DNA from 3 places in the Viridibacillus sp. FSL E2-0187 genome. Region 2 is predicted to be linked to each of the others. Evidence: riboswitches for the same ligand, from Rfam matches in the RefSeq annotation. Region 2 holds a riboswitch; each other region holds the start of a gene.
The links. Region 2 has a riboswitch for S-adenosylmethionine ahead of MHH85_RS18415 (M20 metallopeptidase family protein). Riboswitches for the same ligand answer to the same signal wherever they lie in the genome.
Positions count from the first base shown of each region.

Region 1: linked by a shared signal. The riboswitch ahead of MHH85_RS00440 (5-methyltetrahydropteroyltriglutamate--homocysteine S-methyltransferase) and the one ahead of MHH85_RS18415 (M20 metallopeptidase family protein) in region 2 are both predicted to bind S-adenosylmethionine.
Region 3: linked by a shared signal. The riboswitch ahead of MHH85_RS09605 (cyclase family protein) and the one ahead of MHH85_RS18415 (M20 metallopeptidase family protein) in region 2 are both predicted to bind S-adenosylmethionine.

Region 1 covers NZ_JBBOVG010000001.1:109,168-119,763, reverse strand. The annotation lists gene MHH85_RS00470 (DUF421 domain-containing protein) at 1-396, opposite strand, end outside; gene MHH85_RS00465 (YunC family protein) at 608-910, opposite strand; gene MHH85_RS00460 (SpoVR family protein) at 1,086-2,486, opposite strand; gene yhbH (sporulation protein YhbH) at 2,549-3,706, opposite strand; gene MHH85_RS00450 (PrkA family serine protein kinase) at 3,999-5,894, opposite strand; gene MHH85_RS00445 (L,D-transpeptidase family protein) at 6,194-6,688, shown strand; gene MHH85_RS00440 (5-methyltetrahydropteroyltriglutamate--homocysteine S-methyltransferase) at 6,755-7,876, opposite strand; SAM riboswitch class I at 7,983-8,084, opposite strand; gene MHH85_RS00435 (YkuS family protein) at 8,281-8,529, opposite strand; gene MHH85_RS00430 (S1 domain-containing RNA-binding protein) at 8,714-9,142, opposite strand; gene MHH85_RS00425 (DJ-1/PfpI family protein) at 9,388-9,936, shown strand; gene MHH85_RS00420 (alpha/beta-type small acid-soluble spore protein) at 10,359-10,568, shown strand.
Region 2 covers NZ_JBBOVG010000001.1:3,796,035-3,806,630, reverse strand. The annotation lists gene MHH85_RS18430 (catalase) at 1-72, opposite strand, end outside; gene MHH85_RS18425 (SpaA isopeptide-forming pilin-related protein) at 1,515-6,803, shown strand; gene MHH85_RS18420 (nitric oxide synthase oxygenase) at 7,029-8,084, shown strand; SAM riboswitch class I at 8,166-8,271, shown strand; gene MHH85_RS18415 (M20 metallopeptidase family protein) at 8,443-9,642, shown strand; gene MHH85_RS18410 (VOC family protein) at 9,655-10,464, shown strand.
Region 3 covers NZ_JBBOVG010000001.1:1,980,098-1,990,693, forward strand. The annotation lists gene MHH85_RS09575 (putative hydro-lyase) at 1-219, opposite strand, end outside; gene MHH85_RS09580 (NRAMP family divalent metal transporter) at 241-1,461, opposite strand; gene MHH85_RS09585 (LamB/YcsF family protein) at 1,476-2,237, opposite strand; gene pxpB (5-oxoprolinase subunit PxpB) at 2,448-3,173, shown strand; gene MHH85_RS09595 (5-oxoprolinase subunit C family protein) at 3,170-4,165, shown strand; partial or broken gene MHH85_RS09600 (GNAT family N-acetyltransferase) at 4,279-4,733, opposite strand; gene MHH85_RS09605 (cyclase family protein) at 4,789-5,526, opposite strand; SAM riboswitch class I at 5,604-5,699, opposite strand; gene MHH85_RS09610 (putative bifunctional diguanylate cyclase/phosphodiesterase) at 6,147-7,871, opposite strand; gene MHH85_RS09615 (GNAT family N-acetyltransferase) at 8,409-8,954, opposite strand; gene MHH85_RS09620 (tyrosine recombinase XerC) at 9,088-10,044, opposite strand; gene MHH85_RS09625 (hypothetical protein) at 10,351-10,596, shown strand, end outside.

The sequences.
Region 1 (10,596 bases), 3.7 Mb from region 2:
TTTTCTTAATTCAGATAAAAGTAAATCCACGGAAATTCTAGCTTTTGATAAATTTTTTGAAATAATTTGTCCATTCTTAATAAGTGGAAATGGGGAGGAATCTATTATATGTCGAAACGGAACCCATTTAAGGCTCAAATAAACACCTACCGAATATAAAACAACTAAAGTTGACATGGTAATAAGGGAACCCTTCATCCCTAACCCTTCATCTGACAAGGGATGGGCAATAATATTCCCTACAGATATTGCCATAGCAAAATCGAGTAATCTCAACTGAGAGATAGAACGTTGCCCCATAACTTTCGCTGCAATGAGTAAAAAAATAAATGCTACAATTGCTCGGAGAATCCATTGAATTGCCGTAAGCGTCTCTTGTGCCTGGAAAAAGTCCATAGCATCACATCCTCTCAACCCTTCTACTTCTCTTATCATCTCCAATAATATCCGTATTATAAGAAAAGCTTGCTAATAATATAAAAATAAATGGGTCAATCTTCTATTACTTTACGTAATGAAGATCGACCCATTAGAACACTTATTATATTGATTTCTACCTCTACTTTACATCGTTACTACTATGCATTGCTTATTGTTAGAAGATCGTTTAAATCATTTTCAATAATGCCTCTGATCCAATCATTCCTTTAGCAATGCCAAATTGCTCTGCTTCAAGGGTAACTGACTCAAGAGGTGCATTCAACAATTGTTCAATTGTCTTCACACCAACTGCCCGACCGGCAACTATTTTACGGTCGGCTAATTTCGTATTCAAAAGTCCAACATCTAACGCACCACACATAATATAACCTACATCATTCGAAACCGTTAACAACGTCGTTTTAGGTAAACTTACAGTAACAGCTTTGAAAATAGAACCCTCAATATTAATTGTTTCAGTTGAAACCATCTAATTCGCCCCTTCCTCTATATACATATGAAACTGGGTAAAAAGTTGTTCGAGTTATTCCGCATGTTCTTTAATTAATTCACTATTTATATGCCTAGCTTTCTATATTTACTTATGCAACTAATAGAGCCCTTAAATGTACAAATTCAAGGGCTCAATCGTTGCATATCTCGTTTTATAAAAATCTCCGTGAATTCTTTTTGCCATCATATGAATAGAGAACTATCTTTTCTTCACTATGCGTTTCTACATGAACAGGCCGCCCCCACAGCTGATAAATATAACGTAGGACATTTTCTAAATAGCGAGTATCAAGTTCCATTCCTTCAAACCCATGGACTAAATATAATTCACCATTTCTTAAGTAATCTCCATCTTTCACAACAATATATGGAAATCCACCATTCACACGCATTGATACGAGTTGATCACGCACATTTTCATAATCTTTATCTGTAATTTTATATTCATTGCCCTTTTTTTCAAATAAATATAGATCTTCATGTTTCACTAAATCTTTGGTTAAATAATTACGGATAAAGGAAATATCCGATTCAACTTCTCGTACCTCAAACATTTTCTCTCGACCGGAGTACCGTTTCACTCCTAATTTCCGCATCTCTTCCGTTGGGGAATCGTATCGCTTCTCAATGTCTTCAAAAATTTTCAATCCTAGATAATATGGATTAATCGTCGTCTTTGAAGGTTGAACAACACCAGCGTTTAACTTTGCATATTCAATTGATTCATCCGTTGTTAAATTTAACTCTCTCATAATACGTTGATGCCAGAAAGAAGCCCAGCCCTCATTCATAATTTTCGTTTCTAATTGTGGCCAAAAATAGAGCATTTCCTCACGCATCATCGTTAATATATCTCTTTGCCATTCCTCCAATTCACGACTATATTGTTCAATGAATAATAGTAGATCTTTTTCTGGATATGGCGGAAACTGTTTCTTTTTTTGTCGTATTGTCTTTTCTTCTTTTTCTTTTTCGTCTATTCTCCAAAGATCATCATAAGGCGTTTTACGGGCAACATCCTCATCCTCATCTATATCGTTTTCATACGTTAACAACTTGGGTCGCTGTATAGATGGATCAATATGTTCTTGAATAGCTAAAACAGCGTCTAAAAACTCTTCTACTTCATCTTTTCCGTAGAGCATTTCATAGTTGGCGATTCGTTCAGCCGTAGCTGTCATACTCTCAACCATATCTCGTCTCGTATTGGAGAAGCGAACATTATTTTTGAAAAAGTCACAGTGCGCTAATACATGCGCAATGATTAGCTTATTTTGTGTTAACTTATTTGTATCAAGCAAAAATGCATAACAAGGGTTCGAGTTAATGACGAGCTCATAAATTTGACTTAAACCTAAATCGTACTGCAGCTTCATTTTGTGAAATTGTTTACCGAAACTCCAATGGGAAAAGCGTGTAGGCATACCGTATGCCCCAAATGTATAAATAATATCTGCAGGGCATATTTCATAACGCATCGGGTAAAAGTCTAGACCAAACCCAGTCGCAATTTCCGTAATTTCTTCAATCGCTTGGTGAAGCTCTTTTTCCATTTATCTAAATCCCCCCGTGTCTATTATTAGGGAATGAGTGCTTGGCACCATTCGTCTCTCGCTTAAGACTCAACTTTTTGGAAAAAGCTTTTTAATGCTTCATAAACGTCACTTTTATGTCTCAAAATATAGTGGCGAAATTTCTGATTATCGATTTTTTTATAGTTATACATTAATGTAGAAAAACGATTATGTTGATTTACTTCGCCGTAACCAAACATACTTGATACTTTCATTAATTCCTGAACCAATTTCATACACGTCTCATTGTCTGTTGACATATTTTCACCATCTGAGAAATGAACAGGATAAATATTATATCTAGCTGGGTTATATTTCTGTTTAATAAGTTCTAATGCCTTTTTATAGGCCGATGAGCAAAGCGTTCCTCCACTCTCTCCTTTTGAGAAGAAATCCTCCTCTGACACTACTTTTGCTTCTGTATGATGTGCAATAAATTCAATTTCAACTGTTTCATACTTGGAGCGTAAAAATCTTGTCATCCAAAAGAAAAAACTCCTTGCACAATACTTTTCAAAATTGCCCATTGAAGCACTTGTATCCATCATTGCAAGGACTACTGCTTTCGATTCAGGTTTTGTCACTTCATCCCAAGTTTTAAATCGTAAATCATCATCATGAATAGGAGTAATCTCCGCTTTTCCGTTGATAGCATTACGTTTAATCGCATTTAAAATGGTACGTTTCTTATCAATATTCCCCATAAGCCCTTTTTTGCGAATATCATTAAATTCAATTTTTTCGGTTGTGATATCTGCCATTTCTTTTTCTTTCAAATTTGGTAATTCTAACTCTCTGAATAAGGCGCTCTCTATTTCTTCAAGGCTGACTTCTGCCTCATAGTAATCTTCTCCAGGTTTGTCACCTGCTTCTTTACCGTTACCTTTACCTTTATCGCCTTGGCCTGGACCTCTTGCTACTACATCACCGACTTGACTATCACCTTGTCCTTGACCAACATGTTTCGACTTATCGTAGTTATAGCGAATTTTATATTCATCAAGAGATCGTATAGGAATTTTAATAACTTCACGACCGTTTGACATAACAATACTTTCTTCACTTATTAGATCTGGTAAATTATTTTTAATAGCATCTTTTACTTTTCCCATATGGCGTTGTTGATCTTGGTACCCTTTGCGATGGAGGGACCAATTTTCCTGAGAGATGACAAAGCGTTTATCCTGGTTTTCGCTCATTTTTATCCTCACCCATCTATAAAATCAAATTCGCCTAAGCCTATTAGCAACCGACTTTACACCCTGTTCAAAAAAACGTTCTTTCTTGGTATTACATAATTAAGTACGACTTCCTATAAGATCTGCTTCTTATGTGAGTTTGCTTAAAATCGGAAGGCACTTTTCTTATAATATGTTAGTTTCAAGAATTATTTGACTTCTTTTTATAAATAAAAAAGAGTGCCCTAAAGTTTATCCGGACACCCCTTATTTAAGAAGAAACAATATTATTCGTTTTACGCTTTTCTTAAGTTTATCTATTCAGCAAGCTACCTACATATTGTAACAATTCATTTGCAGAAGTTGAATTATATCCATGTTCATCTATAAGCCTTGCAACAACTTCGTTAATCTTTTTAAGTTGAGATTCGTCAGGCATTTTTGAAGACGTTGTAATTTTCACAACATCTTTTAAATCAGCAAACAATTTCTTTTGGATTGCCTCACGTAATCTTTCATGAGAATGATATTCGAATCTCTTTCCATTTCTTGCATAGGCCGAAATACGAATTAATATTTCTTCTCGGAATCCCCTCTTAGCATTTTCCGAAATACCTATTTGTTCTTCTATGGATCGCATTAGTTTTTCATCTGGATTCATTTCTTCTCCAGTAAGGAAATCTCGAATTTTATTTTTATTACAGTACGCTTCAACATTATCGAGGTAATTGTTCATTAATGTTTTTGCAGATTCTTCATACGAATAAACAAATGCTTTTTGAACTTCATTCTTGGCGATTTCATCGTATTCTCTTCTTGCAACTGCAATGTAATTTGTATATTTCTCTCGATCTTCTTGAGAAATCGAAGCATGTTGATCAAGTCCGTCTTTAAGTGAACGTAATACATCTAATGCGTTAATGGACGGTACTTCTTTTCGAATAATGGCAGAAGAAATTCGATTTATAATATAGCGTGGATCAATGCCATTCATACCTTCGTTTGGATACTCTTTTTTCAATTCCTCTACATCAACAGAATTATATCCTTCTACACTTTCTCCGTCATACATACGCATTTTTTTCACAAGATCAATACTTTGCTTTTTCGGTGTTTCAAGCCTAGTTAAGACGGAAAAGATTGCAGCGACTTTTAATGCATGAGGGGCAATATGAACATGCGCCATATCACTTTCATTAATCATTTTTTCGTAAATTCGTTCTTCCTGACTTACTTTTAAATTATAAGGAATAGGCATCACAATAATTCTTGAGTGAAGTGCCTCATTCTTTTTATTTGAAATAAAAGATCGATACTCAGTTTCGTTTGTATGAGCAACAATTAGCTCATCTGCACTAATTAATGCAAATCTACCCGCTTTAAAATTACCTTCTTGTGTTAATGATAATAAGTTCCACAAAAACTTTTCATCTAATTTAAGCATTTCTTGAAATTCCATCATGCCTCGATTTGCTTTGTTTAGTTCCCCATCAAAGCGGTAAGCACGAGGGTCTGATTCCGACCCGAATTCCGCAATCGTTGAAAAATCAATACTACCAGTTAAATCAGCAATGTCCTGTGATTTTGGATCAGAAGGTGTAAATGTCCCAATTCCCACACGTTTATCTTCTGAAAAGGTAATACGTTCAATCATCACATTTTCAATAAGGCCATCATATTCTTTTTCAAGTCTCATCGTGTTTAAAGGAGATAAATTACCCTCTATACGTATACCATACTCTTCATAAAAATCTTTACGCAAATGATGTGGAATTAGGTGGAGTGGGTCTTCATGCATCGGACATCCTTTTATTGCGTATACCGCGCCTTCATCAGTACGTGAATATTGCTCCAGTCCTCGCTTTAGCAAAGTCACAATTGTCGATTTCCCCCCACTTACAGGTCCCATTAGTAATAAAATCCGTTTGCGAACATCCAATCTTCGTGCCGCAGGGTGAAAGTATTCCTCTACCAATCGTTCAATTGCTGATTCGAGCCCAAAAATTTCTTGTCCAAAAAAGTTAAATAATTTTTGTCCGTCTCTTTCTTCTAATCCAGAGCTTTTAATCATATTATACACACGTGAATGGGCTGTTTGAGCGACTTCCGGCCTTTCTTTCACAATGTTTAAGTAATCCGCAAAAGAGCCTTCCCACTTAAGCCTGTTTTCTTCTTCACGATAAACCTTAAACTTACTTAAAATGTCTATAGCCTTCCCTCCATTCTTAGCCTGATTTATAACATAGTATGAAATTAGACAAATAATGATACCCATTAATGAGTCATTGTTAAGGATTCTTCTTTAAGGAAATCTTGAAGTAGCTCATGGAGCATGCATTCAACTGGTTAAAGTGTCATTAATCCTACTAAAGACCAATTTTATAGTTGTCAGCAGTTTTACCTATTCTGCTATTCCTTCTAAAAAAATTGTGAATGTCAATATGTCATTATGAAACTCCCTATATAACAAACATATAATGTACTGTAACAACTTCGGAGGTGATTACACTGATTCATACGGTTAAACCAGGTGAAACACTGTTTCAACTTTCTAGAGATTATCGCACGCCGCTATCCGCAATTATAAGCGCGAATCCATCTATCAATCCAAATGTACTTTATATTGGCCAACCTATTGTTATTCCAGGTTTTCCTGATCCTAATACAATTCCATATCAAATTGATGTTTCACTCAACAATCGTTGGCTTAGATTATATAAAGATGGTATTTTACAAAAGCAATATCCTATTGCGGTTGGAAAAATGTTAACCAATACACCTGTAGGAAATTTTATTATCATTAATAAAGCACCTAACCCAGGAGGCCCATTTGGAACGATGTGGATGAGCTTATCAAAAGATACGTATGGAATTCACGGTACAGATGATCCAAGTTCAATTGGTAAAGCCGTATCGCACGGCTGTATTCGCATGCATAATGAAGATGTAGAAGAGCTAGCTAGTATTATTCCGATTGGGACTGCGGTTTTTATACATCCGTAATAGTAAAAAGGACTACCCACACTAGTCATTATTAGCTGACTTTGTAGGTAGTCCTTATTTTAAAGTCTATTTATCCCAAACATCTTTAGCGATACGTACAACATGTCGTAATTTTTCCCATTGCTGTTCTTCCGTTAATAGATTACCTTCTTCAGTAGAGGCAAAACCACATTGTGGACTTAAGCAAAGCTGATCGATGTTCACATATTCCGTTGCTTCTTCGATTCTTCCTTTAATTTCAGCTTCATCTTCGAGTTCAGAAGTCTTGGAAGTAATCAATCCCAAAACGACATGTTGATCTTTTATGAATCGTAATGGTTTAAAATCTCCGGATCTTTCATTATCAAATTCTAAGAAAAAGGCATCCACATTCACACGTGAAAACAATTCTTTTGCGATCGGTTCATATGCCCCTTGATATAACCAAGAAGATTTAAAATTCCCGCGACAAATATGAATCGTAATCGACATATCTTCAGGCTTATTTGCTAGTGCTTCAACAGTAATATCAGCAAACTTTTTCACTAATTCATCTGGATCAAATCCCTTTTCTTTTATCTTATCTCGAAAAACATCACTGAACAAAGCTCCCCAGCTTGTGTCATCTAATTGTAAATAGCGGCATCCAGCTTCGTAAAAAGTTTGAATCGCATCTTGATATACTTTAACAATATCTTTAGCCACATCATCAAGTGAAGCATATGAAGGATTACTTAAATACGGTTCGCTTCCAACTACACCTGAGTAAAAAATCATATTAGGTCCTGGGATTGTAATTTTCGCAACATGCTCACCAGCAATACTCTTCAAATACTTAAAGTCTTCTAAAAATGGATGGTCTTTTGGGAAATTTAATTTCGAATCGACCGTATATGCCTCCGCTTTTTTCATAGCCCCATTAAAAGCCCCAGAAATGTCTACTTCATAAACACGAATCCCCTCAATCGCTCTGATAAAGTCTAAATGCCACCATCTTCTTCTAAATTCACCATCTGTTACAGCAGATAGACCGACTTCTTTTTGCTTTTCAACTAGCTTAGCAATTTCTATATCCTCAATTAAACGTAATTCTTCTTTAGTTATCTGACCTTGTTGATATTGTGCTCTTGCATCTTTAAGTACTTGTGGACGAAGAAAGCTCCCTACATGGTCTGCTCGAAATGGTGCTTTAGTTATTGTGTTAGTCAAAATGGACAACCCCTCTAAAGTTAAATTTATGTTTTTTACTAGATTTTCGGGGTATAAAAAAACCCCTTCTAAAAAAAGAAGAGATTGGCTTCATAGCTATTTACTCTTCTTATCTTCAAGCGTTACGCTTCTGGAATTAGCACAGTGCAAAAAAAAGTCTGTTGCTGAGATATCAAAGGGCCAGTCCCTCCATCTCTCTATATAAGAAAGTTACATATTTTTAATTACTTGTTATCAATCTACATGCATATCCATAGATTGTCAATATTTACATGTTAAATATTGTTTATTAAGTAGATTTGAAATTAGTCATATACTTTATTTAAATCTATTGATATTAATAGTTTAGGCTACCGCATAATAAAACAATGCCAGGTCTCTATACTAGACCTGGCATTGTTTTATTAATGTAGATTAAGTTTTTCTTCTACTTTCCGACAGACTTCATCTGCGGATAGGCCCGCCGCTTCAATGATTGCACCTTGAATGGACGTATCGTGAATGCCCAGTGCATTATTGTCCAACCCTGTAATGACACAACAATCTACACCCGTTGCATCTGATTCACGTTTCAGTTCAACGATTTCATATCCCTTTGCAAGCAAAGCCTCTGATACATTCGTTAATGATTGCTCTACACCGATTATCGACATAGTAGGGTTCACCTCCTAGTTGATAAGTTGTCCGTTTCTGCTTATATTTATGTATGCAATTTCAACTAAAACAAAGACAAAACCCATAATAAGATATCTAGTATAAGTAGTGTCGATGACATTGGTCCATAAAATAAAAAAAACGCACATCTTAAAAGATGTACGTTTCTTCCGCTATCTATAATTACCCTCTTCTTCCGCCTCTTCCACCGCGTTTAGACTCGGTGCTGCGTTTTAGAGTAGATAAGTTATCTTCACTTGATTTTAAGAATTTAGCCATCTTATCTTCAAAAGTTTCCTTCGGTTGGAAATTGCCTCGTTGGCGATTATCCTTCTGACGATAAGGGCGCTTCGTATAAGAAGACGTACTTTCAACAGGTTTATCAATCGCTTTTTTAATAGATAAGGCAATTTTTCCTTCTTTTTCGCTTAGGACTTTTACTTCTACTTGATCCCCTACTTTAAGATGTTCATTAATATCTTTTACGTAAGCTTCTGCAACTTCACTAATGTGCACTAGTCCCGTCACCTTATCTGGCAACTCAACAAACGCACCAAAATTTGTAATTCCTGTAACTTTACCTTGTACCTTACTACCAATTTCTACTGACAATCCATTTCCTCCTAATAAATACTATACTTTATTATATCAAATTTTATTTTTCACGCCAGTCTTCCGTTATATAATTTAATATCAACAATATATTCAATTTAATACTCATGACTTAGGTAGTATCGTTGACTGGGTGGCTTGCACCTTTAGATTTATAAAAAAACCGCGTAATAGAGGATATTGATGATATGTTCAGAATATATAAGTGAAGGCGAAAGTCCATTTTTGGGAGGAGGAAATGAGTAATGTCAAAGAGAGTATTATTGTTAGCTGGAGATGCCGTTGAAGCTTTGGAGATTTATTATCCATATTTTCGTTGTCTTGAAGAGGGCTATGATGTGCAAATAGCTGCTCCATCGAAGAAAAACTTACAAACGGTCGTTCATGATTTTATTGGTTGGGATACTTATACTGAGAGTAAAGGATACCTTATTGAATCTCATTTGGCGTTTGAGGATGTACAGCCTGAAGAGTATGATGGATTGATTATCCCTGGAGGAAGAGCTCCTGAATACATTCGATTAAATGAAAATGTTCCAAAGATCGTCGCTCATTTCTTTGAGGCAAATAAACCTGTTGCAGCAATTTGCCATGCTAGTCTCATTTTAACAACTGTTTCTCAATACTTAAAAGGTCGCGAATTAACGGCTTATATCGCTTGTAAACCAGATGTAGAAGCCACGGGAGCAACTTATATTGAAGATCCTCTTCATGTTCAAGGAAACCTCATTTCCGGACATGCTTGGCCTGATCTACCAGGATTTATGAGGGAATTCATTAAACAACTAAATTAATACGATTTGTTCATAAAAATAAACAAAAGAACGTATCCAAAATAATTTAAATTATTTTGGATACGTTTTTTGATAGCTACTAACTCACTTCCTCATAAACCTCATTCTAATCATTTGTTCATTGGATTCATTCTGAATATGATGACCTTTTTTAGTGTGTTCTACCACACTTATTCTTCCTGCATTATTATGTTTTCATTCGTTTCACAAAATATACTTTTTGTAATTGCGATATTTTTTATTTCAAAAATACTTTTTATAATCCCTTCTATCAAAAGCTTAATTTAATTTTTTTTAAAAAAAGAGGTATTTATATTGCTATAGCAGCCTAAAACACCATGTAGGATGAACTTTCCACTTCATTCCTTCATGTATTAAAAACAAATTCTTGTCCATTCTAATATCTCAAGGAGGTGAAAGTTATGGCTTCAAATAATCGAAGTTCTAATAAACTTGAAGTACCAGGTGTTCAACAAGCAGTTGATCAAATGAAATATGAAATTGCACAAGAATTTGGTGTACAACTTGGTGGAGAAGCTTCTTCTCGCGCAAACGGCTCAGTTGGTGGAGAAATCACTAAACGACTAGTTCAAATGGCTGAAAACCAAGTAAAAGGCAAATCTGGACAATAAAAATCCAAAGTATGAAGGTAGAGTTATC
Region 2 (10,596 bases):
CATAGAGTTGGTATTGCTAACGACTGGTGCGCCGGCAGCAGTTGTTAACTTTTTATTATTATCATTTGTCATAATGTTGTGCCTCCTATTTTGAACTCAATTGAACTCTTCAAAACTAATATAACAGATTGCTAGATGAAAGTAAATTATAATGATTCTCTTTAAGGAATTTATATCTTTAAGTATATTCTATAAAAAAGGGTATAGAGTGAGAGGTCTATAAAATTACAAAAGTCTACTTTTTTTCATAGTTATTGTTTTTTCAGAATTTAGCTAATTGAATTGTAAGCACTACAAAGATAGTGTAAAACGTTCGAAAAATTATCAAAAAGTACAATGAATGTATTTGATTTTTTAAAGCATTAAAGATTTATTTACAAATAATTTATTTCAAATTGATATTTTTCATTTAAGGTATTATTCAAGAATGATTTGCACATTAGTGTAATTATTATTATCAACTCGTTATATTTTTAATAGCTAATTGAAAACATTGTTTAGGGATGAACAGACATGCCTTAATAATTCTATTCGTATAATCCATAGGAACATACAATGATCAAAATGGAATAAATAGATGAATATCGACTAAAAATTTACAATCACTATAATTTAATAAGAATAATATGGAACTCAAATAATCTGCGTATTATAGTTCTATTATTTGTAGTAATAGATTGAAAATATGAAGAGATAATTCACTATGATCAAACTAATAAGTAGACTCTTATTAGTTTTTTCGAATGAACCTTATTCCATTAATATATTTTAATCATAAATAATTTATGACCAAGATAGTGTGACAGTTTTTTGAAATCGCAATGGTGTACTGACTCTAGATAGCTATAGAAGGGAGTTATCAACCACTAACAAGTTTTATATATTTGCTAATGAAGTAGATTATTTTCTATTAGATTTTTAATAAAATGAAGCGGAATGGAAAAATGGGGAGTAATGGAATTAATTGGAGTGAACTCATAAGGATTAAAGAAATAGAATACTTAGAAAAAATATAATATTTAATAATATACTTTTTACTTGTTAAACACTACCTTTATGGTAATATAAATGTGGCTTATAATTTGGTAAAATAAGTTATTTATTAAAAGGTGGGGAAAAAACTCAAAAAAATATCTTTTATTAAAATGATATATCTCTTTATACCTATGTATCCATCAAGTTTAGATTTTGCTTAGTCCACACAGTTAAATTTACATAGAATATTTCTAAAAAATCAACTTCCATTTATTAGAAATAAAAGTATTTGATTGTAAATAAATAGGTGTTTATAGGCTACTTAGAAGATTGATGTGATTGTTAGTCTTTGGGGGGATTTGAGTTAAATGTTTCTAGCGAGTTAGAAAAATTCTAAATGATTATATATCGGTAGATAATGTAATATTTAACTCGAAAAATTAGTTCGGACTGAATGGACTAAAAAGAAGTAATAGTATCGAGTAGTTTGAAATGTAATTTAAAAATAAAACATTAGGATATTTAATAAGGAGGAACTCATGAAAAAAATTAGTGTTATATCGTTAGTTTTTCTACTAGTCTTACAAACTTTTATAACTCCACTAGCATCTATTGCAAGTGCTGAAAGTGGTCAGAACTTTGCAGCAAATGTCGAAGTAATCGATGCTGAAAAGGCAGTAGTGAAATGGGATTTCAAAGCGGGAAATGAAGCAGAGAGTAAAATATATAAATTCTCGCTTCCTAGCGATTTTAAAGTAAAAAAGGAACAAACTAGTGATTTATTAATAGGAGAACAAAAAATAGGGTCATATGTTGTAACAACAGATGGGCATATTAACGTAACAATCTTACCTAAACAAGAAAATGGTGGTTCAGGTTCATTTGAAGTTGTCGGCATACCACAAGAATCAACAACAAAGGAAAAGACTTCGAATGTTGAAGAAGATGTGAAGTTGATAAAGGATATTACTGACAAGACAACTAAAAAAGTTGTTGATCAAAAGAAATCAGTTGGAAAAGATAATGATATAGAGGGGAAATCCGTTGAGGGAGATGACGAATCTTCAGCTGATTTAACTGAGAAAGATAACATTACATCTTCTGAATTTGAAAGCGAAGTTCCAGTCTCTCATATAAATAAGATCTCAGTTCTAGTAGACAAACCAGGTGGAGGTAAGGAAGATATCACAATGATTACTAATTACCAGCCTGAAAATGGCGACTCAGTAACATTGGATTTTGATATCAAAATGGAAGCCGACCATAACTTTGGTGAAGGATCAAAATTAACATATGCTTTACCAGGGATTTTTGCGAATATATCTGGATCTGGAAATGTAGGGTCAGTAGGTACTTTTACAATTGTAGATGGCGAAGTAGTCATTACATTTAATGGTTCGATTCGTGATGATGCGAATCAAGGGATTAAAATAGAGAACGCTAAATTTTCTGTTGGAGCGAAATATAGCGAGACTAATACGGATATAGAATATGAATTGAAATTACCAGGTCAAGAAATAATTAAATTGAATTTCAAACCTAAAACTGGGCAAGCGATTACCAAAAAAGGTACAGCTGAAAATGGGGGTAAGAGTAGTAATTCCATTGATTGGGTAGTCGATATCAACACCGAGTTAGCTAATTTAACTGAGGCTAATTTTACAGATAAGTTAGGTAGTGGCCACACGTACAAAAAGGATTCACTAAAAGTGATCGAGTTAAATGTAAATGCTAAAGGTGAAATTACGCCGGGAGAAGAAATTTCGTTTAGCTCAATACCTGACTATGCAGGAAAGAGTGAACTATTTCTTACTCTTCCAGACCCAAAAAAAGCTTATCGAGTGACGTATACAACAGATCTTGGAGAGACTGACAAGGGAGCAGAAAATTACACAAATACAGCTACAATTAATGGGAAAACTACAAATAGTAGCGTGAAAGTTGAATACGGTACACCTTTAGAAAAATCAGTTTCCCAAAATGGGGAATACGGTGCAAGTGCAGATTGGACTGTAAAATATAACTACAACCGTAAAACAATAGCGCAAAAAGACGCTATACTTAAGGACAAAATTACAGGAAACCATAAAATTGACAATGCGGCAGATGTAAAAGTTTATGACGAACAAGGTAATGCAATAGCTACCAACTTGTATAAAATAGAACTTGCAGCTGATGGTAAAGGTTATACATTAACGTTTAACCAAGAAGTAAAAGAACCTTATCAAATTAAGTATAAAACAGTTAGGACAGATTACTTACAAGACAGTGGTAAAGTAAGTAATGTTATAACAAGAGAAGATAATAAGAATGGTACAAATGGTAGTAATCAAGGAAGCTTTAAATACGGTAATCCTGCCATCGACAAAAAGGCTATAACTACGAACTATCAAGACAAAACAATGGATTGGGAAATCGTGGTGAACAAAGATTCATATTCTATGGAAAATATCACTATTACTGATACGTATGCTGGACAGGGTATGAAATATAAAAAAGGTTCATTGAAAGTAATTGGTTTAGATGAAAAAGACTATACATTTACAGATAAAGGCGCCGATGGATTTACTTTCACTGTAACAGGACCAATTACTGAATCATTCACTATCAAATATACAACAGATTATGAGATTAAAGACGCGGGTAGCAATGATAGAACATATAAAAATACCGCTAATATAAAGTGGGAAAGTGGAAGTAAGGAATATAGTTCTGAAGACTCAGCTGAGGCTTCTATTGATAATAAACAAACAGCGAATGGTTATAAAAACGGTGTTTACAATTATGAAACAAAAGAGTTTAAGTGGAGAGTAGGTATCAACTTCAACTTAAACACACTAAATGATGCTGTATTTAAAGATACATTACCAGAAGGACAAAAAGTAGATATAAAGAGTATCGTCGTACAACCGGTAATCGTTAATCCAAATGGTACTGTTACTCCGAATGGAAAACCGATTACACCAATTATTACTCCAAACGGAGACAATGCTTTTGTAATTGCTCTTGGCAAGATTACAGAGGCATATGAAATTACTTATACAACTATAGATGCAGATGGCATCTTCCCTGTAACAAATGGCAATGTGAAAATTAAAAATGAAGCTGAATTACTAGATGGAACAACTTCAAATGCTAAATGGAGCGATGAAGTAACAGTAGCTCATACAAATGAAACACTTACTAAAAATGGAGCAGGTTTCAATTCAACAGCTCGAATTGATTGGAATTTGAAACTAAACTACGGACAATCTAAATTGTCTAATGTAAAGATTGAAGATATTGTAGGAAAAGATGCTGATGGAAATCCAAACCAGCTTATCTTAGAAGATTCATTTAAAGTGTATGAAGTCTCTTTAACAGGAGAGATGAAAGCTGGAAATCCTGTTGAAACAAAAAATTTAGTAGATGGAATCTACACTGTAAATGTTGATAATACAGAAGGTAAATTTACACTTACTTTCGATCAACCAATTACAAAATCTTACTATATAGAATATCAATCAATTTTCTTAGGTGCACCTAATGAAGAAGTAAAAAACGAAGCAACACTAACTTATGATGGTATTAGTAATGGAACCAAAGAAGAAAAAGAGAAAAAATTCAATTATTGGTTCAGTGGATCTGGCTCTACAAAAAAAGTACCTTATCAGCTTAAAAAGGTAGATAACGTTACAGGTGATTTATTACCAGGAGCTAAATTCGCCCTATATAATAAAGATAATATTAAACTTACTGAAGGCGTAACAAATGAAGACGGTGAATTACTTTTTCCAGTTAAACTAGGAGAAGGAAAGTATTGGTTAAAAGAGGTTGAAGCTCCAAAAGGCTACTTGAAGAATAATCGTCAAGAGATTACATTAAAATACGATTCTTCAATTCCGGATTACGTACAAATATACACAGTTACAAACAAAAAAATACGCCAAGCAATCGAATTAACAAAAGTCGATGCACATGATGGTAAGCCGCTTGACGGCGTTGAGTTTGAACTTCATGTTAAAAATCAAGCAGGAGAATTTGATGTTGTTTCTGGCTATGAAAAATTAATAACTAAAAATGACGGTAAAATTTACGTTGATGGACTTGAACCGGGAGAATATCAGCTTATTGAAACAAAAGCTTTAGATGAATATTGGTTAGATAAAACACCAGTTGACTTTACAGTTGAAAAAAATCAAACAGAAGTTACCACACACACTGTAACTAACATTAAACAAGGTGAGTTAGAGGTTAAGAAAGTTGATGAAGCTGATGGCAAGCTCTTAGAAGGTGCTGAATTCAAACTTTACGTGGGGAATAACGAAGTTGCTACAGCAACAACTGGTAAAGATGGTATCGCGAAATTTACAAATGTAAAATACGGTACTTACACACTAAAAGAAACAAAAGCACCAGAGGGATATTTATTGGATGCATCTAGCGCTATTGTAAAAGATGGTATAAGTGTTGAAATCAAATCGTTTTCAACAAATGTTGGTGAGATTAAGAACAAAAAAATACTGAATGCCTTTAAATTAGTTAAAAAAGATGCAGATAGCCGAGCATTTCTTGAAGGTGCCAAGTTCAAATTATTATACAAAGATCAGGATGAAATAGTTAAAGATAAAGACGGTAATGAATTAAAAGATTTAACAACGAATGAAGATGGAGAAATCCAAATTGGAGATCTTCAACCTGGAGATTATCGCTTAGTTGAAACAAAAGCACCTGATTTTTATATACTAGACACAACAGAACATAATTTTAGTATTTCAAAAGATCAAATTACGTTTACAGAAGTACCTGTTACAAACAAACGTGGTAAAGGTAATATTGTTATCACAAAAGTGGATGCTGCTGATAATTCTATTTTTATAGACGGCGTAGAATTTGAACTATCCAATAAAGATGGTTCTATTAAAATGAAACAGACAACTGTAAATGGAATTGCAGAATTTAAAGATTTGCCATATGACAGCTACACTCTAAAAGAAACAAAAGCTCACACAGATTATATTCTTGATTCTACTGAAAAAACAGTTGTGCTTGATTCAGAAAAAGAAGCAGGAACAGATGGAAATACAAAAAAAGTAACGATTGAAAACAGTAAGACAAATCGCTCTGTTGAATTAACGAAGTATAATTCGAACAAAACCTTAAAACTTAAAGGAGCAATTTTCGAATTAAGAAAAGAAACAAGTGATGTAGATAAAGATGGCAATCCTGTGTTTGAAATTGTTACAGGAATAGATGTTGAAAAATTAACAACAGACGACAATGGTGAAATTAACTTAAAAGATTTACTAGTTGGGAAATATCAGCTTATCGAAACTAAAGCACCTACTGGTTATAAGTTAGACAAAACACCAGTAGAATTCGAAATTATTGAGAAACAGGAAAAAACTATACTAGTTGAAAAAACTAATATCAGAATTTCAACAGGTGGTGGCGGGGGTAACCCAGGAGAACCGGGTAACCCAGGAGAACCAGGTAACCCAGGAGAGCCAGGCAACCCAGGAGAACCAGGTAACCCAGGAGAGCCAGGCAACCCAGGTAAACCGGGCGAACCAGGTGAGCCGAGTAAACCAGGTAAACCGGGCAACACAAACAACAACAGCAACACAAATAAACCAAATGATCAAGAAACAACAGTTGAATCGGAAAGTTCAAACAAACCAAACGATTCTAACAATCCAAAGAAACCAAGTGATATCAAGGGTGCTAATGAAAGTAGTTCGCTACCTCAAACAGGGTCAGAGTATCAATTATGGACACTGCTTGTAGGGGGCGCAGCTATCTTACTCGGATCATGGATATTGTTTAACAGAAGAACTAAAAAAGCATAGTGAAAAAGGACTATTAATTGGTTTTATACCATTAATAGTCCTTTTATTATGTATTGAATAAGGGGAGTTTTTTTATTTATATAGTCTTTACTCATTCATTTTACGTCAAAAATGGCAGTTGCCACAAAATCACCACATTATTTAAGTCTTATGCCTTGTCTGATGGAAATCAATTCTTCTATGATGGTAGTTAGGAAGTCGAGTGGTGACAGGAGGAACTATGCGATGTTAAATGAGGCTATTGATTTTATAAAATTGTATTATTCGGAAACAGAGCGATCTGAAGAGGAATTAGTAAGACGTTTAACTGAAGTAGAACATGATATCCAAGAGAATGGATTTTATGAACATACAATAGATGAACTGAAATTTGGTGCACAAGTAGGTTGGCGTAATAGTAATAAATGTATTGGTCGTTTGTTTTGGCAAACGTTGCAAGTGCTTGATCAGCGCGAACTAACAAGTGAGCAAGACATTTTTCAAGGACTTCTAGAGCATATTGAATTTGCAACAAACGGTGGTCGAATCCGTCCGACGATTACAATTTTCTCTCAACGTAATGTACGTATTTGGAATCATCAATTAATCCGCTATGCTGGTTATGAAACGCCAGATGGCATTGTGGGAGATCCGGATTCGGTGGAGTTTACGAAGAAATGTGAGAAGCTTGGCTGGGAAGGACAAGGTGGTAGATTTGATATTTTACCACTTGTTATTCAAGTTGAAGAAAGAGAACCGCAATTATTCGATATTCCAGCAGAGTATATATTGGAAGTTCCAATCCGACACCCTGAGTTTGAGTGGTTTAAGGACCTTGGTCTGAAGTGGTATGCAGTACCGATGATTTCGAATATGAAATTAGAAGTTGGTGGTATTACATATGCAGCTGCTCCTTTTAATGGTTGGTATATGGGAACTGAAATTGGTGCACGTAATTTAGCGGATGACTATCGATATAATATGCTACCGACAATTGCAGAAAAGATGGGTTTAAATACAGTTTCAAATTCTTCTTTATGGAAAGACCGTGCGTTAGTTGAATTGAATGCGGCAGTTTTATATTCGTATAAAGAAGATGAAGTGAGCATTGTAGATCACCATACAGCAGCACAACAATTCAAACGCTTCGAATCCAATGAACAAAATGCAGGGCGTGACGTAACAGGGAATTGGACATGGCTTATTCCACCATTATCACCGGCTACAACGCATATATTCCATAAACCATATGACAATGAACGCAAAACACCAAATTATTTTTATCAGAAAGCGCCGTATTGATTTAGAAAAACGCAGGAAAATTATTGCAATTTTTAATGGATTGGCGTAACATGATTTTAATTACTACTAATTCAATAGGTTTTCTTATCAAGAGAGATGGAGGGACTGGCCCTGTGATATCTCAGCAACCGCTATTAAAGCAAGGTGCTACTTCCAGCAAGTTGATTAAAGACTTGATAGATGAGAATGGACTTACATACCAAGTCGATTTCTCTAAATGAAATAGAGAAATCGACTTTTTATTATCATGAAATAAATTTATAAAGCATATAATGAAAAGTTTCCTAAGAAAAAAATTTAACTCAAATACAAGTAAACCAATTTGAATTAAAGGTATAAATTGAGGGAGGAATATTGAATGAGTGCGATAACGCAAAAAGAACTTTTAACTACAATTTATGAAGAAATAGATCAAGGTTTTGATGAAATTGTTGGATGGAGGAGATATTTGCATGAGCATCCAGAGTTATCTTTTGAAGAATATGAAACTGCAAAATTTATTGCAGAAAAACTTGAGAGCTTCGGTTTAGAGGTGAAAAAAGGGATAGGAGGAAATGGTTTAATTGGTATTTTGAAAGGAGATCAAGCAGGTAAAACAATCGCTTTAAGAGCCGATTTTGATGCATTACCTATTACAGATTTAAAAGAAGTTGCATACAAATCTCAAAAAGAGGGTGTCATGCATGCATGTGGTCATGATGGACACACGACCGCATTACTTGCGACAGCGAAAACACTAAGTCATTACAGAGAGCATCTGCACGGTAATATCATTTTTATTTTCCAACATGCGGAGGAAAAACCTCCTGGTGGTGCGAAATTCATGATTGCAGAAGAAGTATTGAAGGATGTCGATTATGTATTTGGTGCGCATTTAGATTCAGGTTCACCTGTTGGAAAGGTATCTGTTGGGGATGGTTTTAAAATGGCTGCCGTTGATAAATTCGCGATTAAAATTCAAGGATTAGGAGGCCATGGTGCGAAACCACAGCAGTCCATCGACTCAATTGTTGTAGGTAGTGAAATCGTTGGAGCGTTGCAAAAAATTGTCAGTCGTCGCTTAAATCCATTTGATGCAGCGGTAGTGACAGTTGGTGTATTCCACGCAGGAAGTGCTTTTAATATTATTGCTGACTCGGCAATTATTGAAGGAACGGTTCGTACAATGACGGATGAAGTTCGTAATAAGGTAAAAGAAGAAATCTACTCAATCGTCAAAGGAGTAACGGAATCAGCACATGCAACATATGAAATTGATTATTTACATGGCTATCCAGCCCTTTACAATCATCCAACTGAAACAGAGCTTGTGAAAGAATTATTTGAAGTGGAATTCGGTACAGATTCTGTAATTGAATTTGAACCGTCAATGGGTGGAGAGGATTTCGCGTATTTTTTAAATGAAAAACCAGGTACTTATTTTAAAGCAGGCTCACGCAATGACGATGAACGAACTCATTTTGCACATCATCATCCGAAATTCGACTTTGATGAAAGAGCGTTATTAACAATAGAGAAAGCTTTTGTGAAAATCGTTTCACATTATTTATTTAAATAAGGGGATTTGAACATGACATTATCTTTTGATCACTTAGTACATTTTGTAGATGAACCAAAAGAAGTAATAACATTATTAAAAAATAAAGGAATTCACGCTGTTGAAGGAGGCGTTCATGAAGGGCGAGGAACGTACAATGCGCTTAGCTACTTTGATCTAAGTTATATAGAGTACCTTGGTACATACGATAGGGAGCTAGTAGCAGGGGCAGAACATTTACATCACAGTCTTATTGAAACAGTAGTAAATAACAAATTCAAAGAAGGTTTCGTAAGATTTGCAGCTCGCACAACGGATATTGAAGGGGTAGCAAAAAGTTTAAAAGAGCAAGGTTTATCAGTAAATGGTCCAGTACCAATGAACAGAAAACGACCAGATGGCAGTATTATTAGCTGGCAATTACTATACGTTGGAGAAGAAAATGACTCTCTTCAATTGCCATTTATTATTCAATGGGATGATAATGATGATAAGCGTAGACAGGAGCAAGTTGAAAAAGGAGTCATTGGAAAGCAACCAGAAAAGTTGGACTTTGCAGGTGTTACTTTTGCAGTCATAGATGCTGAAAAAACTGCTGAAAAATGGTCTCGATATTTAGGGTTAGAGGTTGCAGAAGCGTATGTCGATCCGGAGTTGAATGCTATTGTACAGGTTCTTACATTAGCTGGCGGTGACTTATACTTTGCTAGCCCTATTGGAGAGGGAGTTGTTGCAAAAGTATTAGCAGAACTAGGAGAATGTCCATTCCAAGTTAACTTCTCAGGAGCTAAAGAACCAGTCACATTTGATTTATTTAACGGTCGCTATCATTTTGAAAAGTAATTTATATAAATAATTGTATTTGTGTGGCTTAAAGTGGAGAAAAAATATCAAGCTAGCAGGTATAACGACAATAAGTATTAAAAGCTATTATGTAGTGTTCGAAACTATCTAATAGCTTTTTTTCTTTGGCTT
Region 3 (10,596 bases), 1.8 Mb from region 2:
GTTAGGTGTAAATGACCCAATATCGGATACATCCACTAGTGGGCAAGATTTGGGATTGCGTTGACAGAACAACAAGAAATCATACGCATATTCTTTCTTTAAAATCACTAAGTTTGCTTGTGTATAGCCTTTAGCCATTCCCGCTGTTGGTCCTGTCAGTTCACCATTTCGAATTAATTTTCGAATAGCAGTTGGAGCCATTGTATCGAATTGTGTCATCATATTTCCCCACTTTCTTTACTAGCTAAATAGTTTAGGTAATTCGACAATAAGTGTTCGAACGCTAAGTACAGCCATAACGACTACAACAAAAATACCAGGAATCGTTAACCACATCGGATGCTTATAGTTCCCAACAACATCTTTTTTATATGCTGCGATTAATAACGTACCAAGTGCAAGCGGTAAGATTATTGCATTGATTGCCCCTACTAAAACTAGAATTTTCACAGGTTTACCAACGAATGCAAATGTGATAGTTGATACCACGATAAAGCCAATAATAACCCAGTTATGATACTTTTCAATCATTGGGTGGAATGAACGAATAAATGATACAGATGTATATGCAGCACCGACTACAGAAGTAATCGCAGCTGCCCACATAATAACACCAAACATACGATAACCAATTTCACCTGCAGCTAATTTAAAGACAGAAGCAGGTGGGTTAGCAGGGTCAATTGCCAAACCTTGATGTACTACACCTAATACCGCTAAGAATAGTGCTACACGCATAATACCAGTAGCAGCAATACCTGTTACTGAACTTTTCGTTACATCAGGTAAAGATTCTACTCCTTTAACTCCTGCATCTAGTAAACGGTGGCCACCGGCGAAAACAATGTACCCACCAACTGTCCCACCAACTAAAGTTACGATTGAAAGGATATCCAGTTTTTCTGGTGTAAATGTATTTGCTAATGCATCACCAACTGGTGGCGATGTTGTAAAAGCAACATACATCATAAGTAAAATCATGATAAAGCCAGCTGCTTGTGCAACCTTATCCATCGCTTTACCTGCTTCTTTTACAAGAAAAATGAAAATTGCAAATACTGCACTAATAACTGCGCCCATAATCGGATCCAAGCCGAGCATAGCATTCAATCCTAGACCAGCTCCAGCAACGTTTCCGATATTAAAAGCTAGTCCACCAATAACAATCATGATGGCTAATACAAGACCTAAACCAGGAAGTACTTTGTTGGCAATTTCTTGACCACGCATACCTGATACTGCGATGATACGCCATACATTCATTTGAGCGAAGACATCTAAAATAAGTGAAACTAGAATAACAAAGGCAAAACTAGCTCCTAATTGTTGTGTAAAGACCGTCGTTTGTGTTAAAAACCCTGGTCCAATCGATGATGTTGCCATTAGGAAGGCAGCTCCTAATAAGACGCTACGTCCTACTTTCTTTCTGCCTTGTCCTTGATCTAAGCTAACCTTTGTCATATGAAAACCCCTTTTTATACGTGAAATGCTTGAACGTTGATGTTATTTTTCTCCAATGTGTTTCGTATATATTTTGCAAATGCAAGTGCATGTATTCCATCCCCATGGATACAAACAGTATCTGCTCGTAATAATACTTTCGTTTGTTGTTGAGACTCAATATAACCTTCTTTGACCATCGTTACGACTTGATTTACAGACTGTTCCTCGTCTGTTACTAAAGCATCTGATTGTGTGCGTGAAGTAAGTGAACCATCCGCTTGATATGTACGATCAGAAAATACTTCATGAGCTGTTTGAAGACCAAGTTTTTCTCCTGCCTTCGTTAACTCACTTCCAGCTAATCCGAATAATACAAGCTCAGGTGAGACATCATATACAGCTTGTGCAATAGCTTCAGATAATGCCTGATCTTTCGCAGCCATATTATATAATGCTCCATGAGGTTTTACGTGCTGCATTTTCTCGCCGAATGTTGATAAAAACCCTTGTAGTGCACCAATTTGATATACGATCATGTCATAGCCTTCTTGAGGAGTAATTTGCATTGGGCGACGTCCGAAGCCATTTAAATCAGGCAAACCAGGATGAGCACCAATTTTTACACCTTTAGCTATAGCCATTTTAACTGTTTCCCTCATCACTGTTGGGTCTCCTGCATGGAAACCACATGCTACATTAGCTGAAGTAATATAATTTAAAATTTCTTCTTGTTCCCCTAGTTTGTATTGACCAAAACTTTCTCCTAAATCGCAATTCAAGTCTACACGAAACATTTTCTCAGCCCCTTACTAATTCAAAATTGATTTAATGTCAGTTTTTCTAACACAAAATTTATATTATCACTAAATCATTATTCTGAAAACATTTATTTTTGAACTTTCTCACAATAATGAATTATCAATTGTAAATAACTTACTTGTCATTTACTATTATCTATCTATATGATTATATTGTTTAATATGCAAAATGAGGGGTTGTACGTTATGGGAGAAGAATTTAAACACGTGAAATTTAAACCTTTGGGTGATTCAGCAGTAATGGTTCAGATTGGGAATACAATTGATCCATCAAACTGCACTATTTTACAAAATTTAGCATCATTACTTGAAGAACAGCCATTTGAAGGGTTTATAGAAGCTGTTCCAGCATATACAAATATTACAATTTACTACAATCCATATACACTTTTTAAGGTTAATGGAAATGTAACATCATATAGCTTTGTATGTCGGTATGTACAACAACTGATTACTCAAATGACAACAGTTAAACAACACACGCAAAGAGTAGTTGAAATACCCGTTGTCTATGGTGGTGAATATGGTCCAGACTTAGAATATGTGGCCGAAATTAATGGTTTAACGACAGATGAAGTCATTCAGTTACATAGTGCAAATGATTGTCTTGTTTATATGCTTGGTTTTGCACCTGGTTTTGCTTTTATGGGAGGCATGAATGAAGCTATAGCAACACCTCGAAAAGAAACACCTAGACTTGCCATTCCTGCACTTTCGGTTGGGATTGCAGGCAAACAAACAGGAATTTACCCATTTGAAACACCTGGTGGCTGGCAAATCATCGGTCGTACGCCACTCGATTTATTTTTACCAAATGAAACACCACCTTCCCTATTGCAAGCAGGTGATTGTATTCGCTTTAAACCAATATCTGAAAAAGAATACAAACAATTGAAGGAGACAAGATCATGACAGTTACAGTCGTTAAACCAGGTTTATTAACTACCATTCAAGATCTAGGGAGATTCGGGTCACAAAAATATGGAGTCATCGTTAGTGGTGCTATGGATGCTTATTCATTAAGAATTGCGAATATTCTTGTAGGTAACTTAGAAAGTGAAGCCGTACTTGAGGTTTCATTATTTGGGACTGTATTACAATTTAATGATGACCATCTTATTGCACTAACAGGTGGAGATTTAACAGCAACGATTAATAATGAGCCTGCACCACTTTGGCGTCCATTTATAGTGAAAAAAGGAGACTTATTAAAGTTTAAAAGAGCCCACAAAGGTTGTCGTGCTTATGTAAGCTTTGCTGGCGGTATTCAAGTTCCTATTATAATGAATAGTAAAAGTACATATTTAAAGGCGGGAATGGGCGGATTTGAAGGTAGAGCATTGCAAAAGCAGGATGAAATAAATATCGGACCTTATACTAAAAGTAATAAAGAAATACATCAATATGCAATACAACTAGTAGGTCCTGCTTCTTGGTCTGTAAATTACAACGAATTAATCTCTTTAAAGCAACAGCAAACAATACGTGTGATGCCTGGTACAGAGTGGGATAGTTTTACCACTGAAAGTCAGCATTGCTTAACAAACAACCCTTACACGCTTTCTACAGAAGCTGATCGTATGGGGTACCGCTTTGAGGGGCCAGCGTTATCATTGACAGAGAAATTCGAATTATTATCAGAGGCTGTGACCTTTGGAACAGTTCAAATCCCACCAAGTGGTAAACCGATCATTTTAATGGCCGATCGTCAAACAACTGGTGGTTATCCGAAAATGGTTCAAGTCATCACAGCTGATTTAGCTAGTCTTGCACAGTTACAAACAGGCGCTAAAATCCGATTCAAGCTCGTAACATTAGAGGAAGCTCAACAAGCATTAATAGCTAAAGAGCAAAAAATAAAAACTATCGCTACTGCTATTCGCTGTTCTGCAAAGCTTTCTTAACATGTAAAAAGTTTTGTCCAACAAAAATATAGAAGAACAAAGAGAAAGAGCATGTTTTGAATGAAGATTATTCAAAACATGCTCTTATTATTTTTATATCTTTGTATATTTACTTATAACTTTAAAGTCATAAATAAACTATTCGGATCCTCAATGTAATTAGAAAAAGGCTTACAATATTGAAACCCTTTTTTCAAATACAGCCTCTTAGCAGGTTCATAAACCTCCATTGAACCTGTTTCTAAACTTAATCGCTTATATCCACGGTACCTAGCCACTTCAATAATATGCTCAAGAATACTTCTTGCAACGCCTTTCCGTAAATATAATGATGCAGTACTCATTTATTTTATTTCACCATGGTGTGCATCCAGTTCTTTTAGTGCTCCGCAACCTGCTAATGCGCCTTCTTTCCATGCACTACAGAAAGTAATCTCTGGTTTTTTTATTCCTCGATATTTAACTCATGTATACTTTCTGGTGGAGAATTTAGTGCCATACCTTGGAGATGCTCCTCCAGTAACGCCTTAACGTCATCACCTGATAAATCATCAATTCTAATATCCAAAGAATACACCTCTCAGTTTCTATTATTCATTTGCAAGTACATTCAAGGTACGTACTTAAGGCAGGATAGCAAATGAGCGAACTGGGAAGCCAGAAGCCTTTTCAGGTTTAGGTACGATGTTAAAGATGACAGCCCCTTTTGCGGGTAGCTGGTCTAGATTAGTTAGCAACTCTACTTGATATGTATCTTGTTCCAATACATATAGTTCACCTAGTAATGCATTGTTTTGACGGTATAAAATGCTAGAATCCGTATCAAAAGTTTCATGTCCTACTGCTTTAATATGACGCTCTTCAAACAAGAATTTTAGCGCATCAACCGACCATCCTGGTGCATGTGGATTTCCCTCAGCATCAAAGTTATTGAATGCTTCAACATTAGGCCAGCGTTTGCTCCAATCCGTACGAAGAGCAACAAATGTACCCGCTTCAATTTCACCGTGTTCGGCTTCGAATTTCAAAATATCTTCAACTGAAATCGTGAAATCATGATTCTCTGCTGCATCTTTTGAATGATCTATTACAATGAGCGGCAATGCAAGTTCTTTTAACTCTAATTCTTCTAAATAACGAGCATCACGAACAAAGTGAATAGGTGCATCTAAATGTGTTCCATATTGTCCAGCAAACGAGAAATTTTGAGCAAAAAAACCATCATCATGTGAAAATAAAGTTGTTTTTTCCAACCCATTGAATGCGTTGAAACGGGGTGTTTCTGCTCCAAAAGTATGTGTTAAATCGATCCATTTCTTTTCTTTTAACGTTTGTAGTGCATTGATTAATTCTGTTGACATATCCATCACCTCATCATTTTTTTGAACAAAAAAACCTCTTCTTGATAAGAAGAGGTTGACGATACGTCCATGCACTCTTCTTATCTTCAAGCATACGCTTCTGGAATTAGCACGGTACATCGTCCGTTGCTGAGATTTCACAGGGCCAGTCCCTCCACCTCTCTGGATAAGAAAAAAGTTATTTTGTTGATTCTTAATTTACAACTATAGAAATCTATTGTCAATAAAAATTTAGAAAATTCTTTATAATATATGATTTTTATAATCAATTATGATAGCTTTCTTCTACAATAATAGTGTAATATGCGCTCTAGCCTTGTTTGATGCCAAATGGCCAAATGCTAACCGCCTACTATCAAGAGGCTTTGTAAAGGGCACTGAGCCACTCTCAGTGCACGTTTAGCTGAAACTGACTTAGTTGATCCTCAAAACTATAAAAATCTCGCGATAGCCGGCTACAATTTATATAATATATTTGTTAAGTTCTTACTACTATAAGAAGCAAAACTAAATACTAAATAAATTAGATAATAAACAAACGTTTTGAATAAAAATTATAAAAAAAGTCACCCCAGCGTATTGGGTGACCTTTTGTCTAGCTTTCTATATATAACACTTCCCTAAATTCTCGATACATACAATTCATGTAATTTTGCGGAAAATTCATCTGTCGGTAATGGCTTACTAAAGTAATATCCTTGTGCAAAGTCACATAGGTTTTCACGGACGATATATAATTCATCTTCCGTCTCTACCCCTTCAGCAACCACCTGCATACTTAATGCATGTGCTAATTTGATAATAGCAGTCACCATTGCGACATTACTAAGCCCTGATTTTAAACCATGGATGAACGATTGATCGATTTTCAATACATCAATTGGAAACTGTTTTAAATAGCTTAGAGAGGAGTATCCTGTTCCAAAGTCATCAATAGCGATGATTACACCTAGAGCTTTTATTTGATTAAACGTTTCAATTAATTCCTCTGTTTGATGCATTAAGCTCATTTCGGTAATTTCCAACTCTAAATTTTTTGCTGGTAAACCTGTATCTTGTAATACTGCACGTAAATTGTACACAAAATTTCTTTCCTTCAAATGAATAGGCGAAATATTAACTGAAATACGAATATCAAACCCATATTCATCAAGCCACTTCTTCATTTGTTTACAAGCCCTTTTCAATGTCCATTCACCAATAGAACTAATCAATCCACACTCTTCTGCAAAAGGGATAAACTTAGCTGGAGAAATAAAACCGTAATCCTTATCATACCAACGAATTAAAGCTTCCATTCCGTTTAATTGATTTGTTTTTAAATCGATTTTCGGTTGATAATATAGTTGAATTTCATCTTGCTTAATAGCATGACGGAGTTTTGTTTCTAGCAGCAGGAATTGATTATGAGTACTATTCATCGTATTTTCATACTGTATGTAATTGCTAGCTCTATTCTTTTTAGCTTCTAGCAAGGCCACATTCGCAAACTTTATTAAGTCCTCGGGTGTATCTGCACCAGCTAGACTTGAGCTTATACCGATACTAATAGAAGAATAGAATTCAAATTGTTCAATCAAAAAACTATCTTCAAAATTAGCCATTATTTGATGTGCCTTCCAAATAGCATGTTCATTATTCTTCAATATGATCGCAAATTTATCACCACTATAGCGAAACAGTGATTTTTCGTCGATACCTAATCTTTTCAAGCGAGTCGCTACTTCAATTAGAAATAAATCACCTGTTAAATGCCCTAATCCATCATTAATACTCTTAAAACGGTCGATATCTATCATTAAGAGTGATAATGAAAAGCCTTCTTTATGTACATTTTTGAATTGATCTGCTAAACATATATTCAACTTTCTCCGGTTATATAAACCCGTCAATTCGTCATGATAAGCAAAGAATTTTAGTTTTTTTATATTTTTTTGTTCCGTTACATCTGTTCGAATCGACACATATTGATAAAGTTTACCTTTATCATTCAAAAAAGGTATTATCGTTGTTTGTACCCAATATAAACTACCATCTTTTGCGCGGTTACAAATATCACCACGCCATATTTTTCCGCTACCAATTGTACGCCACAATTCTTTGAAAAAGGCTTTAGGATGATGGCCAGAGTTCAACAAACGGTGATCTTGCCCAATTAACTCATCTTTACTGTATTTTGAAATGGTACAAAAATGATTATTTACAAATGTAATGATACCTCTATTATCTGTTATTGCGACGATAATAGATTGGTCCAATGCATGTTGAATATCTATTAATTGTTGTACTGAATACGCATCATTATGTAGGCTAAGATCTGTCGTTTGACTATAATCTTGGTCCATATGACCTCACTCCTAATCAGTTCGGCATAATTCGAGCAATTTCTCTCTTGTTACTATTTTATCACAACCAATATAAGGCTATTATTCAAATTAAAACAAAAGGTAAAAAGTCCTAATTAGAAAAAGCTATGAAACAATACAAGTCAAAGGGAGAAATTCCTATTATCAAATTTTTACACCATTCATATAGTTTTTATAGTAGTTGTGACATATTTTTTCTACAGTATATAGGTTTTTCGCTGTAAAATAATTCAAATACAGGAATTATAAAATGCAATAATCCGAAAAATTTGGCTAGTTCGATTGTCAGGAACGAATAAATGAAAAAGAAATTTAGTGAGCTACTTTTTTTCAATTACTATTAAAAAAATTTAAAAAATCACTAATTCATTTAAGTTTAAATTATATAAAATCAATAATATTAGGTAATAGTAACTATTAGACATTTTCCTAAATTTTACATGCAAATTTCAATTAGTTTACATAATAATATTATGTAAACTAATTGAAAAAAAGACCATTCAAGATGGTCTTTAATTACTTAATTTTCCATTCTTCTTGAAGAATGCTATAAACGGCATGATCTACAAAATGATCGTATAACCACTCTGATTGACGACTAATACCTTCTAATGTCATCCCTATTCGCTCTGGAATCGCTCTACTTCTCTTATTTTCAATAGCTGCACGAATTTCTATACGTTTTAGCTTCAAATCATTAAAGGCATGATCCATAAGCTTATGTACGGATTTGGTCATAATACCTAACCCTTCATAGTCCTTCGCTAACCAATATCCGATACTTGTAGACTTGTTTTGCCAATTTATATGGTGAAAACCAATAACTCCAACTATGTTATCTTCATATACGATGGCAGTTTGGAAGCCGTCATTAGCACTAAATTGTTTCATAGCTGACCGAATAAATTGTAATGTATCTTCTACCACTTCATTTGAATCTATAAAGGGCAACCACTCTCTTAAACTCTCTTTTGATCCCATCATAACTGTAAATAACTCTTGTGCATCATGCTCTTGCAATAACTTCAGTTGCAATTTCTCATCAATCTCTACAGCAAACATATGAAACCTCCTAGTCAAAATGTATTAATAAGGAATTATAGTATCAATTAAGTACTATGTAAATAGATTTAAAATAAAAAAATCCGCTAGCTCAAAATGAGTGCGGATTTGTATGCAAAATACACTGTTCTTATTAAATTAATTGATTAAATGGGTTGTTTTCAATCACTTGTTGGATTTCTTTATCTTCTACATGCGTATAAATCTGCGTTGTAGAAACACTAGAGTGCCCTAAAATCTGCTGTAAACTACGAATGTCTGCTCCACTTTTATACATCATAGTTGCAGAAGTATGGCGTAATTTATGCGGTGTTAGCTTTGTTTTATTCAACCCTGATTGCTCGTTAATCTCTTTTACTATTTTAGCAACACGTTGCCTTGTTAAGCGTGTTCCTTTCTGTGATAGAAATAGAGAATTACTTGTATCTGCGCCTTTTATAGCGTAGCGTTCTTTCTTTAAATAACGTGATAGAGCGCTCTGACACGCTTCATTTAGGAAAACGGTTCTTTCCTTATCACCTTTACCTGTAACAGTTAAATAGTCACCTTGTATGGAGGTTAAATTCAGTTTACATAGCTCTGTTACACGTATTCCTAAGTTTAAAAAAAAGGTAATCATGCAATAATTACGATAGTAATGCGTAGATTCCTTTATTCCATCTATGAAAATTCTTGCCTCTTCCATCGTCATATAAATAGGTTGTCTCTTCCCTATTTTAGGAGATTCTAACTCACTCGCAGGGTTATCTTCTATTAAATGTCGTTTTGATTTCAAATAATTGAAAAAAGACTTTAATGTAGCACCTTTTCTTGCTCTTGCATGTGCACTATTTCGTCTTTGCTCCTCACAATACTCTAAAAACAAGTACATGTCTTCTAATGATATTTCTCGGATAAAATCGATTGTTATATCTGATATATCTATTTGATCCACTAACTTTATATCCATATCTTGTTGTACCGCTTTTAAGAATCTAAAAAATAATAATAAATCATATTCATATTCTTCACGCGTTCTTTTTGACTTTCCTTTAATCGCTGTTAAATAAACTAGGAAGTCTCTCATTACTTTTGGGTATGTAGTTTTCAAAATTCGTCACCTCTTATACTACTATTCTAGCATAAAAAAGGTTCCCAAATGCGTATTTGGGAACCTTTTTTGAAAAACAATTTTTATCGAGATTCTCCTTCCTAAAAGCCCTGTTTCCTCCTAAAAATTAGGATGCTCCAAATTCGCTCTCAGACGATTCGAGAATGCAATATTCGTATCATTATAGGTCTCGAATTGCTTTGGTTTTTCGATTTTCTCCCCCAATTTCAGCAATAAATTAAGTTAGAATATGAGAAAATATGTTACATTAGTTAATAATTATAATATAAATTGAGAAGCAGAGAGGTGTCTAAAAAAAATCAATTTTCTCAAATAGTCGTAAGGAAGTTGGAAATTCAAGGCGATTATAAAGCAGCTGAACGCGCATTATTCAAAACAATCTCACTTGCAAACGAGGGAGAAGAAAATCAAATCCTACCTAACTATTGTAACAATATATATTTATTATGTATTAAAGAGGTGGAAATTAACGAATCATTCATATTTGGAAAAAAGGACTTTTATTTGAATAAAAAATACAAAAAGAAAATT